DNA from 2 places in the Chryseobacterium sp. 14P4.3.2 genome. Region 1 is predicted to be linked to the other one. Evidence: riboswitches for the same ligand, from Rfam matches in the RefSeq annotation. Region 1 holds a riboswitch; the other holds the start of a gene.

Region 1 (8,478 bases):
CTGGATTTTGAAAGGAATACCGGAATCCAGTAATATTGCATTTTCATGAATCAGTAATTTTTCTATTTCAGTGGCGAGCTGGAAATGATAATCAAAAAGCTGACGGTCCGAAATGTTAATAATCAATCGATTTTCATTGATATTAAGAAGTATGAAGCTTTCTTTGAACTGTTTTTTCAGATCTTCCAGCTTTTGGATAAAATTGTTAATATGATCAACCTGTACTCTGGCTGCCAGATTTGCTTCATTATCGATATGACCTCCATATCCCTCAAAAAAATTAAAAAACTTGAAATGGTATAAATCTTCAGGAAACTTAAAATACCAGTATACTCCTAAAATCATGGTTGGTTGAGTTGATGAATTGGATAAATATCAAAATTAAATAAAATTTCACACTCCAAGACTTTCAAAACCCTTAAATTTGTCTTCAATAAAAATTTACTTGGATGCTTAGGAAAATTTCAATTGCGGCAGTTACTTTTTTGTCCGTAGTTACAATCAATGCACAGAAGAATAAAAATACCCAGCTGGAAAGACCGAAATTAGTGGTGGGTCTGGTCGTAGATCAGATGCGTTGGGATTATTTATACCGTTTTTATGGCAAATTCGGAAATGACGGTTTCAAAAGACTGTTGAATACAGGATATTCTTTAAATAATGTACATATTCCATATGTTCCTACTATTACAGCTTTGGGGCATACCTGTATCTATACAGGTTCTGTACCGGCAATTCATGGTATTGCAGGAAATGACTGGACAGATAAAGAAACAGGTAAAGGTGTATACTGTACGGCAGATGAAAGCGTTCAGCCTGTAGGAACCACCAATACAAAAATTGGCAGCCACTCTCCCAAAAACCTTTGGTCTACCACAGTAACGGATGAGCTGAGACTGGCAACCAACTTCCAGGGAAAGGTAATTGGTGTTTCTCTGAAAGACCGTGCCTCTATACTTCCGGCAGGACATACGCCAAACGGAGCTTTCTGGTTTGATGACAGTACAGGGAATTTTATTACAAGTACATGGTATATGAATGATCTTCCTCAATGGGTAAAATCATTCAATACACAGAACCTACCGGAAAAACTGGTAGCAAATGGCTGGAATACCTTACTCCCGATCAATCAGTATACAGAAAGTGCGCCTGACAATTCTCCATGGGAAGGATTACTGGGAAGTGCAAAGACCCCTACATTCCCTTACAGCAATCTGGCTAAAGATTATCAGGATAAAAAAGATAATATCCGCTATACTCCTTTCGGAAATACGCTGACACTGAAGCTGGCAGAAGCTTCTGTAGAAGGTGAAAAACTGGGTGGTGACAATATTACAGACTTCTTGGCAATTAACCTTGCTTCTACAGATTATGCCGGACACAAATTCGGGCCTAACTCTATTGAAGTGGAAGATGTTTATATCAGATTAGATCAGGATCTGGCAGAATTCTTTAATTATCTGGATTCAAAAGTTGGAAAAGGAGAGTATACTGTTTTCCTTTCTGCTGACCATGGTGGAGCACACTCTGTAGGATTCCTGAAAGAACATAAGATCCCGACAGGTTTCTTTGGAGAAGGAGCTCAGAAAGATCTTAACCAAAAACTGAAAGAGAAATTCGGAGCTGATAAATTAATCAATGCTATCGATAATTATCAGATCTATTTCGACAGAAAAGTATTGGCTGACAGTAAGCTTGAATTAGATGACGTAAGAAACTTCGCCGTTAAGGAGCTTGAAAAAGACCCTACTGTTTTATATGCCGTTTCTGTAGATAAAGTTCAGGAAGCAAGTATTCCGGAACCTATCAAACAAAGAATTATCAACGGAATCAACAGACAGAGAAGTGGTGATATTCAATTGATTTCTCATGACTCTATGCTTCCTCCATACTCTAAAACAGGAACTACACACAGTGTATGGAATTCTTATGATTCACATATTCCATTAATCTTTATGGGATGGGGAGTTAAGCAGGGAGAAAGTAATAAGGCTTATTATATGACCGATATTGCTCCTACTGTTTCTTCGTTACTTAAAATTCAGTTTCCAAGCGGAAATGTTGGAAATCCAATCACAGAGGTTATTGGTAAATAATTGAACAAAATGATTCGATCATATAGAACTGCCTTCATTTGAGGGCAGTTTTTTATTTTACTTATAAAGGTTAATTTACGCTTTAGGAGTGTTGTTCATCAAATCATTAGTAGAGATGATGTTTCGAATGGCTGTTTTTGATATTGAGAACAGTCATTTTACTTTTGTTTATTTTAAAGAAGAATCTATGGGAAAAGAAGCCGTGGTTTGCAGATTGGTTTTTTGGCTAATAGATATAAAAAGTTATCTTTGCAAAAATTTTGGTTTCCAGTATATTGGAATGAAAAGGGAATCGGGTGAAAGCCCCGGACTGTCCCCGCAACTGTAAATCGCAACTAAAAATTTCTGCAAGCAGCCACTGTATACAACGGGAAGGTGCAGAATGCGAAAGTCAGGAGACCTGCCAGAGTTATAACCAAAAAACATATTGCTTTCGGAGGAAAAGTAAAATAATATGGATATAAAAAGATCTTTAGCACTGCTTTTTTCATCTTATGGCTGTTTTCTTTTCGGACAAGAGAAAGCCATTGATACTATTTACATCTTCGACAACCAGATGAACAGGGTAAAACTCTTTCATCCGGTGAAAACCATTACAGCCGAAGATACAGAGAAAAATTCTACTAACCTTTCAGAACTGCTCAGGTTTCAATCTCAGGTTTATATTAAAGAAAATGGACGTGGGGCTGTTTCTTCACCTTCTTTCAGAGGAACCACCGCACAGCAGACCGCCTTTGTATGGAACGGAATTAATATCAATTCCAACTTTCTGGGACAAGGAGATATCAACAATATGCCGCTGTTCGGGTATGATCAGATCGGAATAAAAGCCGGTGGTGGAAGTGTGGTATACGGAAGTGGGGCTATCGGAGGAAGTATTCATATGAACAATACTCTTGATTTTAATAAGGGATTTCATGGGGGACTATTTTCAGAGGTGGCTTCTTTTAATACGTTTAATAACTTTGTTAAAGGATCTTACAGCAATGACAGGTTCAGCTTTAAAGCTTCGGGAAATTACTCAGTAAGTGAAAATGATTATAAGGTAAGCGACCTTAATTATATCAACAGGAACGGAAATTACTACAATACTACATTTAATGCAGGAGCTTCCTATAAAATAACTGATGAGCATAAAGTTTCGTGGCAAAGCCAGTTTTTTGACTCTTCACAGCATTATCCTATCTATGAAGAAACAGAAACGAAAACGAAATATAAAAGCCAGAGTGTAAGAAGCCTTATCTCATGGGACTGGAATAAAACAAAATTCAGCAACTCTTTCAAAACTGCTTATACAGAAGAAAATTTTCAGTATTTTGGAGCTTTGGATCTGCCTAAATCCAGTGGTGGTACAGGAAAAAACTATATTTTGAAAAATGATTTCAATTATTTTCTGAATTCAAAGTGGAATATTAATCTTATAGGAGAATTTCAGGTCAATAAAGGAGAAGGTTATAAAAGTGGAATAGGGGATGTAAGCAGAAATGTAGGTTCAGTTTCCGCATTGTTAAGATATTTCGCAACAAAGGACCTGCGTTTTGAAAGTGGGTTTAAAAAAGATTTTGTGGAAGATATCAATTCTCCGGTTCTGTATTCTTTCTCCGGAAAATGGGATACTTCAAAATGGTATAATGTAGGGCTTAATTTATCCAAGAATTTCAGATATCCGTCATTTAATGATATCTATTATGAGCCGGGCGGGAATAAGGATCTGAGACCGGAAACCTCTGTTCAGGTAGATATGAACCACGAGTTTAAAGTGAAGAATTTTAAACTTACCGTTTCCCCTTATTACATGGGAGTGACCGATCTTATTGTATGGCTGCCTACAGCTCTTGGGTATTGGCAGGCTTTCAACGTTAATAAATCCGAATCATATGGATTGGAATCTCAATTGTCTTTTAATAAACAATTGGGGAATCATAAGATTGGGCTGAATGCCGGGTATTATTACACGAGATCGATTGATAAGGAAACCCATAAACAGCGACCGTACGTTCCAATGCACAGAGCAACAGCAAATGTAGATTATGAGTATAGCTTCCTTAAATTCTTTGCACAGGGACTATTCAATGGGATTACTTATATAACAGGTGATGAAGACAGGAAAACAGCAATTGATCCTTATTTTATTTTAAATACCGGTATTTCGGCGACGGTTTCCAAAAGATATACCTTAGGAGTTAAAGTCAATAATGTAACAAATACCTATTATAAAACAGTTTCTTTCTACCCTTTGCCTAAAAGGAACTACAGCGTTTACGCGGCAATAAATTTTTAAAAATTAAAATTAATATATTATGAGAATAACCAGAATTTTAACAGTGCTATTTGCATTTGTACTATTGTTTAACATTTCTTGTAGCAGTGACAATGAAAGTTATGAAATTTCGCCAATCACGTATCAGGATGGGTATTTTATTTCTAACGAAGGAAACTTTAAAAGTAACGGTGCTAATGTAACGTTTCTTACAAGAGATTTAAGCCTGCAACAAGATAATATCTATGCTTATAATAATAACAATGAAATATTGGGAGATGTTCTTCAGGCAATAGGTCTTAACGAAAATAAAGCTTACCTTGTGATGAACAATTCTAATAAAATTGTAGTGGTGGATCGTTATACTTTTAAGAAATTGGGTACAATCACAGATCAGATCAACAATCCAAGAGGTATTACCTTCGCGAATGGATTTATCTATGTAGCTAATACCAATTTCTCTACCAATGTTAACAGTGTAACGAAGTATAAAATTTCTGACCTGTCATTTGTAAAGAAAATCGACTTTACTGAAGTTGCAGATAAAATTGTAGAAGCAGGTGGAAATGTTTTTGTACAGAATGCTTCATCAGGGTATGGAAATAAGATTACTTATATTAATACAGCTACTGATAATAAGACTGAGATTACTATTCCAAATGGTCAGATTGGTAGAACAGTTTCCTATAACTCTGATGTGTACACAATTTCAGGTACTACTGCCAATTCTTATATTTATAAAATTTCAAGTACAGGAACTTTGACACCAGTTGTTACATTAACGGGAATTCCAAACGGAACGAATCTTCAGATTGATAATGGTAAGTTTTACTTTAGTTCAGGAAACAAAATTTATACAACAAGTATAGCTGCTCCAGTAGTTCCTGCTAATCCATTACTTACTGTTGCAGATAACGGACCATCTTATTATGTTCTATATGGATTTACAGTTGTAGACGGAAGAATTTTCGCTTCAGATGTTAAGAAATTCGAAGGAAATAGTGAAATGACAGTATATTCTGCAAGTACAGGAGGTAAAATCAGATCTTTTATAACAGGAGGTTTGGGAGCTAATGGAACCTATGTAAATCCATAATAGACCATAATAAAATACAGCATATGAAAATATAATTTTTTATTTTTTTTCATCATTTGTGTTTTTTGTCCGGGCGGTTTCTCAGAAACCGCCCGGGTTTGTTTTAATAGTAGATACAAAAGAGCCCGGCGGGATGGAACATCCCGCCGGGCTCTTTATTTATTTGTCAATAAGATTATAGTGTTAATCCCAACTTTTCAGCCTCAGCAATTACAAACTTGGTAGCCTCTTCCTTTTCATTGGGAATCTCGCCTTCAAGAATAGCTTCTTTTACCTTTTCTTTTAAAATTCCAATCTCACGGCCTGGTTTAAGGTTAAACATTTCCATGATTTCCTCACCGGTAATAGGCGGTTGGAAGTTTCTTACCTGATCCTTTTCTTCTACCTCTTTTATTTTTACCGCTACATACTCAAAATTTCTTTTGAATTTATCCTGCTTTTTAGAATTTTTAGTGGTGATATCAGCCTTACATAAAGTAAAAAGATCTTCAAGATTTTCACCGGCATCAAATAAAAGCCTTCTTAATGCAGCATCTGAAGCATCGTCTGTAATCAAAGCGATAGGACGTGATGAAAGCTTTACCATTTTCTGAACATACTTCATATCACTTCCCAAAGGCAGTTTCAGCCTCTGAAACAAAGCTTTAACCATTTTCGAACCCAAAAATTCATGCCCATGAAAAGTCCAGCCTGTACCTTCCACAAACTTTTTCGTAGGAGCTTTTCCTATATCGTGAAGCAACGCCGACCAGCGCAGCCAAAGGTTGTCCGTATTCACAGAAATATTATCCACAACCTCAAGTGTATGGTAAAAATTATCTTTGTGAGTCTGACCTTCCACCTCTTCCACACCCTTCAGTTCAATAAGTTCAGGAATGATAAGTTTTAGCAGGCCTGTTTGCTCCATTAGGCTTAATCCTACGGAAGGCTTTTCTGATAACATGATTTTATTGAATTCCACCATGATTCTTTCCATAGAAACAATCTTGATTCTCTCAGCTTCCTGTTGTATTGCCCGCAAAGAATTCTCTTCTACCGTAAAATTTAAAGTAGAAGCAAAACGTACTGCTCTCATCATCCTTAACGGATCATCAGAGTAGGTTTGAGCTGGCTCTAAAGGCGTTCGTAAAATTCCCTTTTCAAGGTCGTCAATCCCATTGAATGGATCGATAAGTTCACCAAAATTATCCTTATTTAAAGAAATAGCCATCGCGTTGATGGTAAAATCTCTTCTCTTTTGGTCATCCTCCAGACTTCCACCTTCTACTTCAGGTTTTCTGCTGTCTTCTGTATAGCTTTCTTTTCTTGCACCCACAAACTCCAGTTCAAGTTCTTTGTACTTGATCATCGCAGTTCCGTAGGTTTTAAAAACAGAAACCTTTAATTTTGGATCAATATCCTGAGCAACATTCTGGGCAAGCTCAATACCGCTTTGTTCCGTTACAAAGTCTATATCCGTAGAAGCCTTTCTTTTCATCAGAAGGTCACGAACATATCCACCCACAATATAGACAGACTGGTTGTTTCTTTCTGCCGCTTCAGAAATAATTTTAAAAAGTTTTAAATTCTTATTTTGGTTAAGATTAATTTTCATCGTTAATAATAGTGTCAATTTCTACCAATGGATCTCATTAATCATAATGAGCATACATTTTACTAATTTTTCCTTCTTCATTAAAAAGCATGACCTCTACGGCATGCTTGTCCATAATCGACTTATAAAATAATGCTACAGAATCCACTCCCGCTGTTGAACGGATCAAATCGAAATGGAGATCCGGGAATTTTTCCAATGCCGTTCTCCAGTATTCACGAACTGCTTTTTTGCCTTTTAAAGAGCTTTCTTTACCTCCGGTAGCCAAGACTATCATTGGAGTTGTAATCTCAATATCTTCAGAATAATGGGATAGGATATCCTCTAAATCATGAGAGTTCCAGGCATCTACCCATAGCTTAGCAAATTCTTGATGATTCATAGCCTATATTTTATGAGTTGAGTTTGCAAAGATAGAATTAAAAAAAAGAAATCCTGCCGATGCTTACCGCCAAGACTCTAAAAAATAAACTGATCAGTAAAGGTTTTTACTCTCTAAGAACTTTTATCCTGTTGTCACTCCATATTTTGATCACCGAAGAACCTGAATATTCAGATACTTTTTCTCTATCTTCTTCCACGGCATAATCCACAAGACTGATCATCTCTTCAGAAATATCAGAAAATTTCAAAGGGCTTTTCTCACCACTGAAGTTGGCAGAAGTAGAAACCAATGGCTTATTCAGTTTTGAAATCAGTTTCTTGCAAAAATCATTCTTTACAAGGCGAATACCGATACTCCCGTCTTCCGCAAGAAGTTCTTTAGGTAAGCCTCTAGGGTTTTCATAAACTATAGTCACAGGTTTTTCACTAAGATCAATGATTTCCCAAGCCATTTCCGGAACATCCACAAGATCCTGGAGTCTTTTTTCTGACTCTACAAGGATGATCATAGATTTATTTTTTTCACGTTTCTTAATGTCAAAAATTTTATTGACCGCCTCTATATTAGTAGCATCACAGCCAATTCCCCAGATGGTATCTGTAGGGTAAAGAATAGTTCCGCCAGACTTTAATATTTCGATAATGTTTTCCATAATTTTACCTGAATTCAAACCAGTCTATAAAGGTAGAGAATCTGTTAAATTTGGGCAAAAAAATAAGATATAAATATGATTGGTTTTATAGGTTTCGGCTAAAACCAATGAAGGGGAATTTATTTTTAAATGAGCATTAGGCTATTCCTATTAATGGGTATTGCGAATATTATTCAATAGTAATGTTGCGGTTTTATCCAATTCAACAAAAAATAAAAAAGAAATTTCGGCTTTAGCTAAAACCTATATTTTAAAATGATATTTTTCAATAAACTCTTTATATTCATCGGTATAACTTTTTTTCTGATGATGTTTTTCCTGATTTTTAATATAATTCCTTACAGAGTCTACGATTGATTCAGAAACTGAAACTGCAAAATACTCATCCTGCCAGG
Region 2 (8,478 bases), on a different contig from region 1:
CTTTACCAGTGGCTGTTGTACACTCGTTAGTTGAGGGTAGGTCATGGTTGATAATTCCGTGCCGGAAAAGCTGGCAACGGCTACATCACCGGGAATTTTTATGTTATGCTCAAAAAGATAGTTCATAGCTCCAATGGCCAGGGTATCAGTGAACGCAAAAATACCGTCAAATTCTATATTTTTCTGCAATAATTGCTCTGCTGCATTTCTGCCGTGTTCAAAAGTCATTCCTTCCGTTTTTACAATCAGCTGCTCATCAAAAATATTGTATTTATTCAGAATTCTTTTATATCCGTTCAGCCTTTCCATGACATTGCGGATGGTAGGTGGACCCATAATGTAAGCGATCCTTTTTCTTCCTGTTTTGATCAGGTATTCCACCATCAGGGATGCCTGGACATAATCATCTACAATCACCTTGGAAACATCCAGAGAATTATCAGGAATTCTGTCGAAAAAAACTAATGGAGTTCCCTGATTGATGATGCGCTGGTAGATATCATTATTATGCGTTTCATGACATAAATTGATAATGATGCCATCCACATCAAAACTTTCCAGAAGCTGGAGATTTTTTCGTTCAATGACAGGATTTTCGTCACACTGGGTAATCACCAGCCTGTAGCCCAGAGGATACATTATATTCTGAATTCCTTCAAGAACTTTTGCTGAAAAAGGGGTTACCATTTCAGGCACTACGACACCTATCGTCTTTGACTGTCCGGACTTTAAATTTAAAGCCGTAAGGTTCGGTTTATATCCTAACTGACCGGCTGCATCCAGTACCCGTTTCCGGGTTTCTTCATTAACATTTTTATCGTTCAGGAGCGCCCGGGAGATCGTAGACGTAGATAATGACAAAAATTTTGATAGATCTTTAATGGTAATACGTTTCATTGGGCCATCTTTGGGGATAAAATTAGTGAAAAAATCGGCAATTGGGAACGTGCCCGGGATTTTGAGAACGTTCCCAGTGTAAATTTTTCAAAAAAAACAAATGATAAACTGTTTGTTAATATAGTTTTAACACATTGATTAAATACTATTAATTCTCTATATGAATGCAATTTCTTATCATTACGATACTCAAAAAATAACGTCCGGAATTTTACACATTGGCGTAGGAAACTTCCACCGTGCCCACCAGCAGTTTTATACCAACATTTTACTGGAATCCGAGGATCAGCGGCAGTGGGGAATATGTGGTGTATGTCTGCTGCCTTCAGATGAAAAAATTGTTCGTGATCTGAGAGCTCAGAATCTTGAGTATACACTTACGGTGTGCGGAAGAACGGGAACTGACCAGGTTTACAAAATAGGATCATTAAACGAACTCATCTGGGGAATAGAAGATCCTGAGGCCGTAAAAGAGAAGATTGCCGACAGCAATGTGAAAATAATCACCTTAACGATCACAGAAGGCGGTTATAATCTGAATAAAGAAACAGGAGAATTTCTTTTACATGATCCGAAAATACAGCACGACTTACAGAGTCCGGAAACTCCTTCTACTGTTTTCGGGTTTATTGCAGAAGGATTACGCCTCAGAAAAATGAGAAATAGCGGAGGAATTACCATACTTTCCTGTGATAACCTTCAGCATAACGGTAATACAGCCAAAAGAGCTTTTACAGCATTTATAGAAGCCGTAGACAAAGAACTTGCGGAATGGGTGAATGCCAATGTTACTTTCCCCAACAGTATGGTGGACAGAATTACTCCTTCCACAACATCTGAAGACATTACCCGGCTGAACCGCAACAGCGGGATTGATGATCTGGCTCCCGTTTACTGTGAAGATTTTGAACAATGGGTGATAGAGGACAATTTTATTGCCGGAAGGCCTGCCTGGGAGAGAGCAGGAGTAGAATTTACCAATGATGTGACCGCTTTTGAAAATATGAAACTTAGTCTTTTAAATGCTTCACATACGCTGTTGTCTTATCCTTCTTTTCTGATGGGGTACCGAAAAGTGGACCAGGCAATGGAAAATCAGACTATTATAAAATTTATCCGCGATTTCATGGATACTGATATCACTCCTTTTGTTCCCGCTCCTGAAAATACAGATCTCAATGAATACAAAAACACACTTATCGAAAGATTTTCCAATCATAGTGTGAGTGACCAGGTGAGCCGTCTGTGTTTTGATGGAATTTCAAAATTTCCTGTGTATATTATCCCTAATCTTGATAATATGATCAAAGCTGATGCCGATCTTGTCCGCCCTGCTTTTCTGATTGCTTCCTATAGGCATTATCTGAAGTATAAAACTGATGATTCTGGCAGTTCCTATGAAATTGCAGAGCCGTGGCTTACAGCAAATGATGAAAACCTGATCAAAAGCCAGAAACCACTTGACTTTCTAGAATTATCAGCTTTTAAAGGAATGAATCTTAAGGATTCAAATAAATTTACAGGCTTATATACGGGTTTTGTGAATGCAATAAAAGAAGAGGGATGTGGTCCTGTTTTAAAATCAATTATAAAATAAGTTGCCATGATCACACCAACTGATATAAAGTCTTCGGGAGGAAAGTCTGATAATCCCATTCTTCCCTTTGCGATCATTACATTTATTTACTTTATCGTTGGGTTTCTGACTACGGTAAATGAACAGCTGCAGGCTCCTTTGAAGTTCACTTTTCTCAGTCATGCAGGAAGTCTCAAAAATACATTTACGACAATGACTACCTTTTTCTTTTTTCTGGGTTACCTGCTGAATGGGACACTGGGAAGTAAATGGGTAAATGCTTTTGGATATAAAAATACCATTCTCAGGGGGCTTTTGTTTATGATTTCAGGACTGTTTATGTATCTGTCTTCATCATGGTTCGGATCTCAGTATCCCGATTTGAAATTCGGTATTAAAGATGCCGTCATTCCTTTTGCATTTGTGATTTTTGTTGTAGGATCTTATCTTATGGGAACTTCTGCAGCGATTATTCAGGTGGTTGTGAATCCTTATGCAGCCTCTTACGAAATGAAAGGTACTCAGCCTGTTCAGCGTCTGAATATTTTAACGGCCATTAACTCTATAGGAACTACTTCAGCACCTTTTTTTGTCACAGTTGTAATGTTCAGCGGTATTTCGATAGAAAGTATTGAGATAAGACAATTGCTGTTTCCGCTTTCAATGCTTATCCTGTGTATCCTGATCATTATTATGGTAACCAAAAAGCTTTATCTGCCGGATATTGCGAACACAAGGGCTGCAGATGGTGAAAAACTGGAAAGAAGTATCTGGTCATTCCGGCATTTTGTGTTGGGAGTTCTTGCGATATTCTTTTATGTGGGAACAGAGGTGGCTATCGGAGCCAATATTAATCTTTATGCTTTTGAGCTTATGGATTCGGGACACCCGATCAGTTTCTTTGGTAAAACAGATATTATCATTGGCGGAGTTGATTTTGGAATTCATGCTTTGTTGTCTACACTTTATTGGGGGGGATTTCTTGTAGGAAGATCTGTATCAAGCTTTTTTAACAAAATATCTGCGAGAACTCAGCTGATTGTAACAACTGTTTTAGCGGGTGTATTTGCTTTGGTTTCTATGGTTACTCAGAATCTCTGGTTTCTGGTGGCTATCGGTCTTCTGCATTCATCTATGTGGAGCTGTATTTATTCACTCTCTATAAAAGGGTTAAACAAATATACCTCAAAAGCTTCAGGAATATTTATTTCTGCCGTATTTGGAGGAGCCGTTTTTACGCTTATTCAGGGAGGTCTGGCAGATGTTTTCGGGTCCTGGAGATGGACATGGTTTCTTACGGTAATCTGTGAATTACTGATGCTTTGCTATGCCATGTTCGGTTCCAGAATAAGAGAAAAAGATATCGTAAGCTGATAATCACTTTTCTTAGCTATCTTTAGTCTATCAACACTAGAAAAATATAATTCAATTAATAATGGAAGAAAAAAAACATAAAATAGTCTGTTTTGGAGAAGTTCTTTGGGATATATTTCCCGGGGCTCAAAGAAGAATCGGGGGAGCACCCTTCAATGTGGCGTACCACCTTTTTAAAATGGGTGTAAATGTAGAGATGATCAGCAGCGTGGGAGATGATGAACCTGGCCACGAATTGCTGCAAAAGATTAAAAACTGGCAGATTCCTACAGATACTATTCAGATCAATCAGGAATATCCTACAAGCACTGTTGTTGCTACTGTGGATGAAAATAACGATGCCCATTATGATATTGTAGAAAATGTAGCCTGGGATTTTATAGAAACGACACCTGAAAATCTTAAGTCTGCCAGAACAGCAGATGCTTTGGTTTTTGGAACATTGGCTGCCCGAAATGAAAAAACAAAAAATACATTATTTGAACTGCTTGAAACAGGAAGTTATAATGTTTTCGATATCAATCTGAGAGCACCTTATTACGATATCAGAATTATTAACGAACTGCTGCATAAAACTCATTTGGCAAAATTCAATAAAGCAGAACTGAGGATGGTTCTGGACTTTCTAGATAAAGAATATAAAACCGAAGAAGACAGTATCAGATATCTGCAGGACAAATTCGGGATTCGGGAAATTATTATTTCTAAAGGAAGTAAAGGAGCATTGTATGCTATAGATGATCGTTTTTATCTCTATCCTACAATCCCGGTTGAGGTTAAAGATACGGTGGGAAGCGGAGATTCATTTTTGGCAGGATTTTTATCCAAAAGGATCGGGAATGAAGCTTCTGCTCATGAGATTATGACTCAGGCGGTTTCACTGGGGGCCTTTATTACTTCACAGGAAGGCGCCTGCCCGGAATATACTTTAAAAGATTTTAAAAGATTTAAAAACCGTTATCCCGTTACTGCTCTCAGCTAAGGTTCAAAACATGAACTCAAACATTACAACCGGAACAGCTAAAGGAATACTGATCCTTTAGCTGTTCTTATTTTATTGGAAAAATATTTTTTGTATCTTGGTTATTTATACTGTTGGATGTTTTAGCTCAACAATTTAGTATAAATTTCGTAACCTTTAAATCTAAATAACCAATAGAAAATAAACTGAATGAGTTAAACAATCAGGAACTGATAGAAAGAGCGAAAAAAGCCAGTTCAAACAAAATAATGAATGCAGTGATAGTAGGGTTTATGGCTGGTATTTCTATTTACAGTACAGTGAAAAATGGTTTTGGATTCTTTACATGTTTACCTGTTGTTTTTATTCCTTTTGTCATAAATTCAAAAAAAATCGACCGGGAATTACAGGAAGAGCTAAAATCTAGAGATTTAAAATAAAATAATATTTTCGCTTGTTGAAAGTGGTAAAAAATAAGTTTCGGCCCATTGCTTTTAGCAATGGGCCGAAACTTATTTTAAAGTAAAATGTCTTACGATAAAGTCTCTGAAAATACAATTTCAGTAAAGTTTTCAGTAAAAATTTCAGACACTCAATACGGATTTTACCTATGCGAAAATTTCAGAAAATACTTTTGTAAAAAAGGGCAAAAATTTCCTTGAAAACATCTGTTATTTGTGAATGTCAAGCAAAGGTAAAATAAGGTTTTTATTTAGGTTGGTTTAATATTTTACCGTCATATCTTATGAATTTAGTAACGAAAAATTAATGTTATTGCCTAAATTGTAATGTTTGAATTGTTAATTGTGTTTTTTTAAATGATACATTTACAGTTGATTAGCTTGGAATAATTATTGTTTGCATAAAATCTCTTGGTCATTTTCATAAAATACTTATATTTACCACCAAGGAGTTCTTAACACCTTCTTTATCAACCGAAAATGGTTACACTTAGCTGTGTATTAAAAGGGAATCGTGTGCAAATCACGAACTGTCGCGCAACTGTAAGTAACGGATAAGGTTTTTATCAAAATAAAGGTCCACTGTATACCCGGTATATGGGAAGGACGATAAAAACTGTTACAAGTCAGGAGACCTGCCTATTTCGAATTGACGATGCTTTCGCGGTCTGAAGCTTATAGTCAGGTATGATACGATATGGATAACATTTTGGTCAAAAATCTTTGTCAGGTCATGTTATTTTGTGATACAAATAGGTAATGGAGCAGTATGCTTTTTCATTATGCTATCGTTCACCGTATTTTCCTTTTCCATAGTTTTCTTTCCCAAAGGTATTGTGAAGTTTATCAGGAACTTTTTATTAATCAACATAAAAAGTTAAAAAGTGTATCTATCCGATCTCGATTATTTATGCAGGAGCAGCAGACTTGGAAACAAACAGGTTTGCAGGAACTTAATTATTCAAAATTCCGAATTTCGGAAAACGGAGAGCATTACTTTGCTTCTCTTCCGTTCATTACTTTTTATCGCCCAATCATTGGATAGAGCTGCTTACTGCAATGTTTGTCTATTGTCTTCTACGAACAAATTTCAACTAAACAATAAATATTATAATGACTAAAAGTGAAAGTTTGAAGTCTCCCGGTATGAAATTTCGGGAGGCCATGGAAAAAGAAAGTCCTCTTCAGATTGTTGGAACTATTAATGCCAATCATGCGTTACTCGCACAGCAGGCTGGCTTCAATGCTATTTATCTTTCCGGTGGAGGTGTGGCGGCAGGTTCTTTAGGAATTCCGGATCTGGGAATTACGACGCTGGAAGATGTTTTAATAGACGTTCAGCGTATTACCAATGTTTGCGACCTCCCGTTAATGGTAGATGTAGACACTGGATTTGGTCCTTCTGCATTTAATGTGGCAAGAACGGTGAAATCATTGATCAAGGCCGGAGCAGCCGCATTACATATTGAAGATCAGGTAGGTGCAAAGCGCTGCGGACACCGCCCTGGAAAGGAAGTGGTAAGCAAAGAAGAAATGGTAGACAGACTGAAGGCTGCTGCGGATGCCCGTAGTGATGATAATTTTGTAATTGGCGCCAGAACAGATGCTTTCGCTAATGAAGGTCTTGAAAAGACACTGGAAAGAGCAGTAGCTTACAAAGAGGCCGGAGCAGATTTTATTTTTGCAGAAGCCGTTCCGGACATAACCTTTTATCAAAAATTTGTTGATGCCACAGGAATCACAGTATTAGCCAATATAACAGAATTCGGAATGATTGAAATGTATACTGTAGAAGAATTGAAAAATGCAGGGGTAGGGTTGATCCTTTATCCTCTTTCTGCGTTCCGTGCGGCTAACAAAGCAGCTCAGAATGTATACGAACATCTCCGCAAAGAAGGCACACAAGCCAATGTACTGGATACGATGCAAACAAGGGAAGAGCTCTATAAAAGCATCGGATATTATAATTACGAACAAAAATTAGATAACCTTTTTAAACAAAATAATTGATATGTCAACGAGCACCGAACCAACATTTAAACCTAAAAAGAGCGTCGCTCTTTCGGGGGTCACAGCAGGGAATACAGCGCTTTGTAGTGTAGGAAAGAGCGGAAACGATCTTCACTACAGAGGATATGATATTCTGGATCTGGCAGAAAAAACAGAGTTTGAGGAAGTTGCTTATCTTCTGATATACGGCCAGCTGCCTACCGCCTCCCAGTTGAAAAACTATAAAGCAAAATTAAAGTCTCTAAGAGGATTGCCTCATTCTGTAAGAAATATTTTAAAGAGTATTCCCGCAGCAGCACACCCAATGGATGTCATGCGCTCAATGGTATCTGCAGTCGGAAGTATTCAGCCGGAAAAAGATGATCATAATATGGCAGGAGCAAGAGATATTGCGGACAAACTTCTGGCATCATTTAGCTCAGGGCTATTATATTGGTATCACTATACTCATAATGGTAAAGAAATCAATGTTGAAACAGATGATGACACTATTGGCGGGCATTTCTTACACCTGTTGCATGGCAAAAAAGCTCCTGATTCCTGGGTAAAGGCAATGGAAATATCTCTAAATCTTTATGCTGAGCACGAGTTTAATGCGTCCACTTTTACTGCGCGTGTCATTGCGGGAACAGCTTCCGATTTTTATTCTTGTATAACAGGGGCTATTGGTGCTTTGAGAGGGCCAAAGCATGGAGGAGCCAACGAAGTAGCATTTGAAATTCAAAGCCGTTACAATTCCCCGGATGAAGCAGAAGCAGATATCCGTAAGCGTATCGCCAATAAAGAAGTCATCATTGGATTCGGGCATCCGGTATATACCATCTCAGACCCAAGAAACGTGGTGATCAAAAAGGTAGCTAAGCAGCTTTCTGAAGAAGCCGGAGATATGCTGCTGTATAATATCGCAGAAAGACTGGAAACCGTCATGTGGGAAGAAAAGAAGATGTTCCCGAATCTTGACTGGTTTTCCGCCGTTTCTTATCACTTAATGGGAGTTCCTACTCTGATGTTCACTCCTCTATTTGTTATTTCAAGAGTAACAGGATGGAGTGCCCACATCATAGAGCAAAGACAGGATGGGAAGATCATCCGACCGAGTGCCAATTATACAGGCCCTGAAAACAAAGAATTTATATCTATCAACGAGAGGAAATAGTTCAAAGTTGAAAACTGAAAGTGAAAACTGGAAAATTAATTAT

What was found. A riboswitch is a leader RNA that binds a small molecule or an ion and turns the genes downstream of it on or off. The one in region 1 is predicted to bind cobalamin.
Region 2: it holds a riboswitch for cobalamin, as region 1 does, so the genes downstream of both, prpB (methylisocitrate lyase) here and AC27VX_RS14970 (TonB-dependent receptor plug domain-containing protein) in region 1, are expected to answer to the same signal.

What each region holds. Positions count from the first base shown of each region.
Region 1 covers NZ_JBYOKO010000010.1:3,353-11,830, forward strand. Annotated here, with positions in the region: gene AC27VX_RS14960 (hypothetical protein) at 1-345, opposite strand, end outside; gene pafA (alkaline phosphatase PafA) at 450-2,096, shown strand; cobalamin riboswitch at 2,341-2,518, shown strand; gene AC27VX_RS14970 (TonB-dependent receptor plug domain-containing protein) at 2,551-4,377, shown strand; gene AC27VX_RS14975 (YncE family protein) at 4,397-5,452, shown strand; gene AC27VX_RS14980 (CCA tRNA nucleotidyltransferase) at 5,628-7,046, opposite strand; gene AC27VX_RS14985 (nuclear transport factor 2 family protein) at 7,084-7,428, opposite strand; gene AC27VX_RS14990 (L-threonylcarbamoyladenylate synthase) at 7,535-8,083, opposite strand; gene tnpA (IS200/IS605 family transposase) at 8,327-8,478, opposite strand, start outside.
Region 2 covers NZ_JBYOKO010000003.1:28,373-36,850, forward strand. Annotated here, with positions in the region: gene AC27VX_RS05825 (LacI family DNA-binding transcriptional regulator) at 1-897, opposite strand, end outside; gene AC27VX_RS05830 (mannitol dehydrogenase family protein) at 1,058-2,494, shown strand; gene AC27VX_RS05835 (MFS transporter) at 2,501-3,847, shown strand; gene AC27VX_RS05840 (carbohydrate kinase family protein) at 3,909-4,829, shown strand; cobalamin riboswitch at 5,734-5,926, shown strand; gene prpB (methylisocitrate lyase) at 6,383-7,279, shown strand; gene prpC (bifunctional 2-methylcitrate synthase/citrate synthase) at 7,281-8,435, shown strand.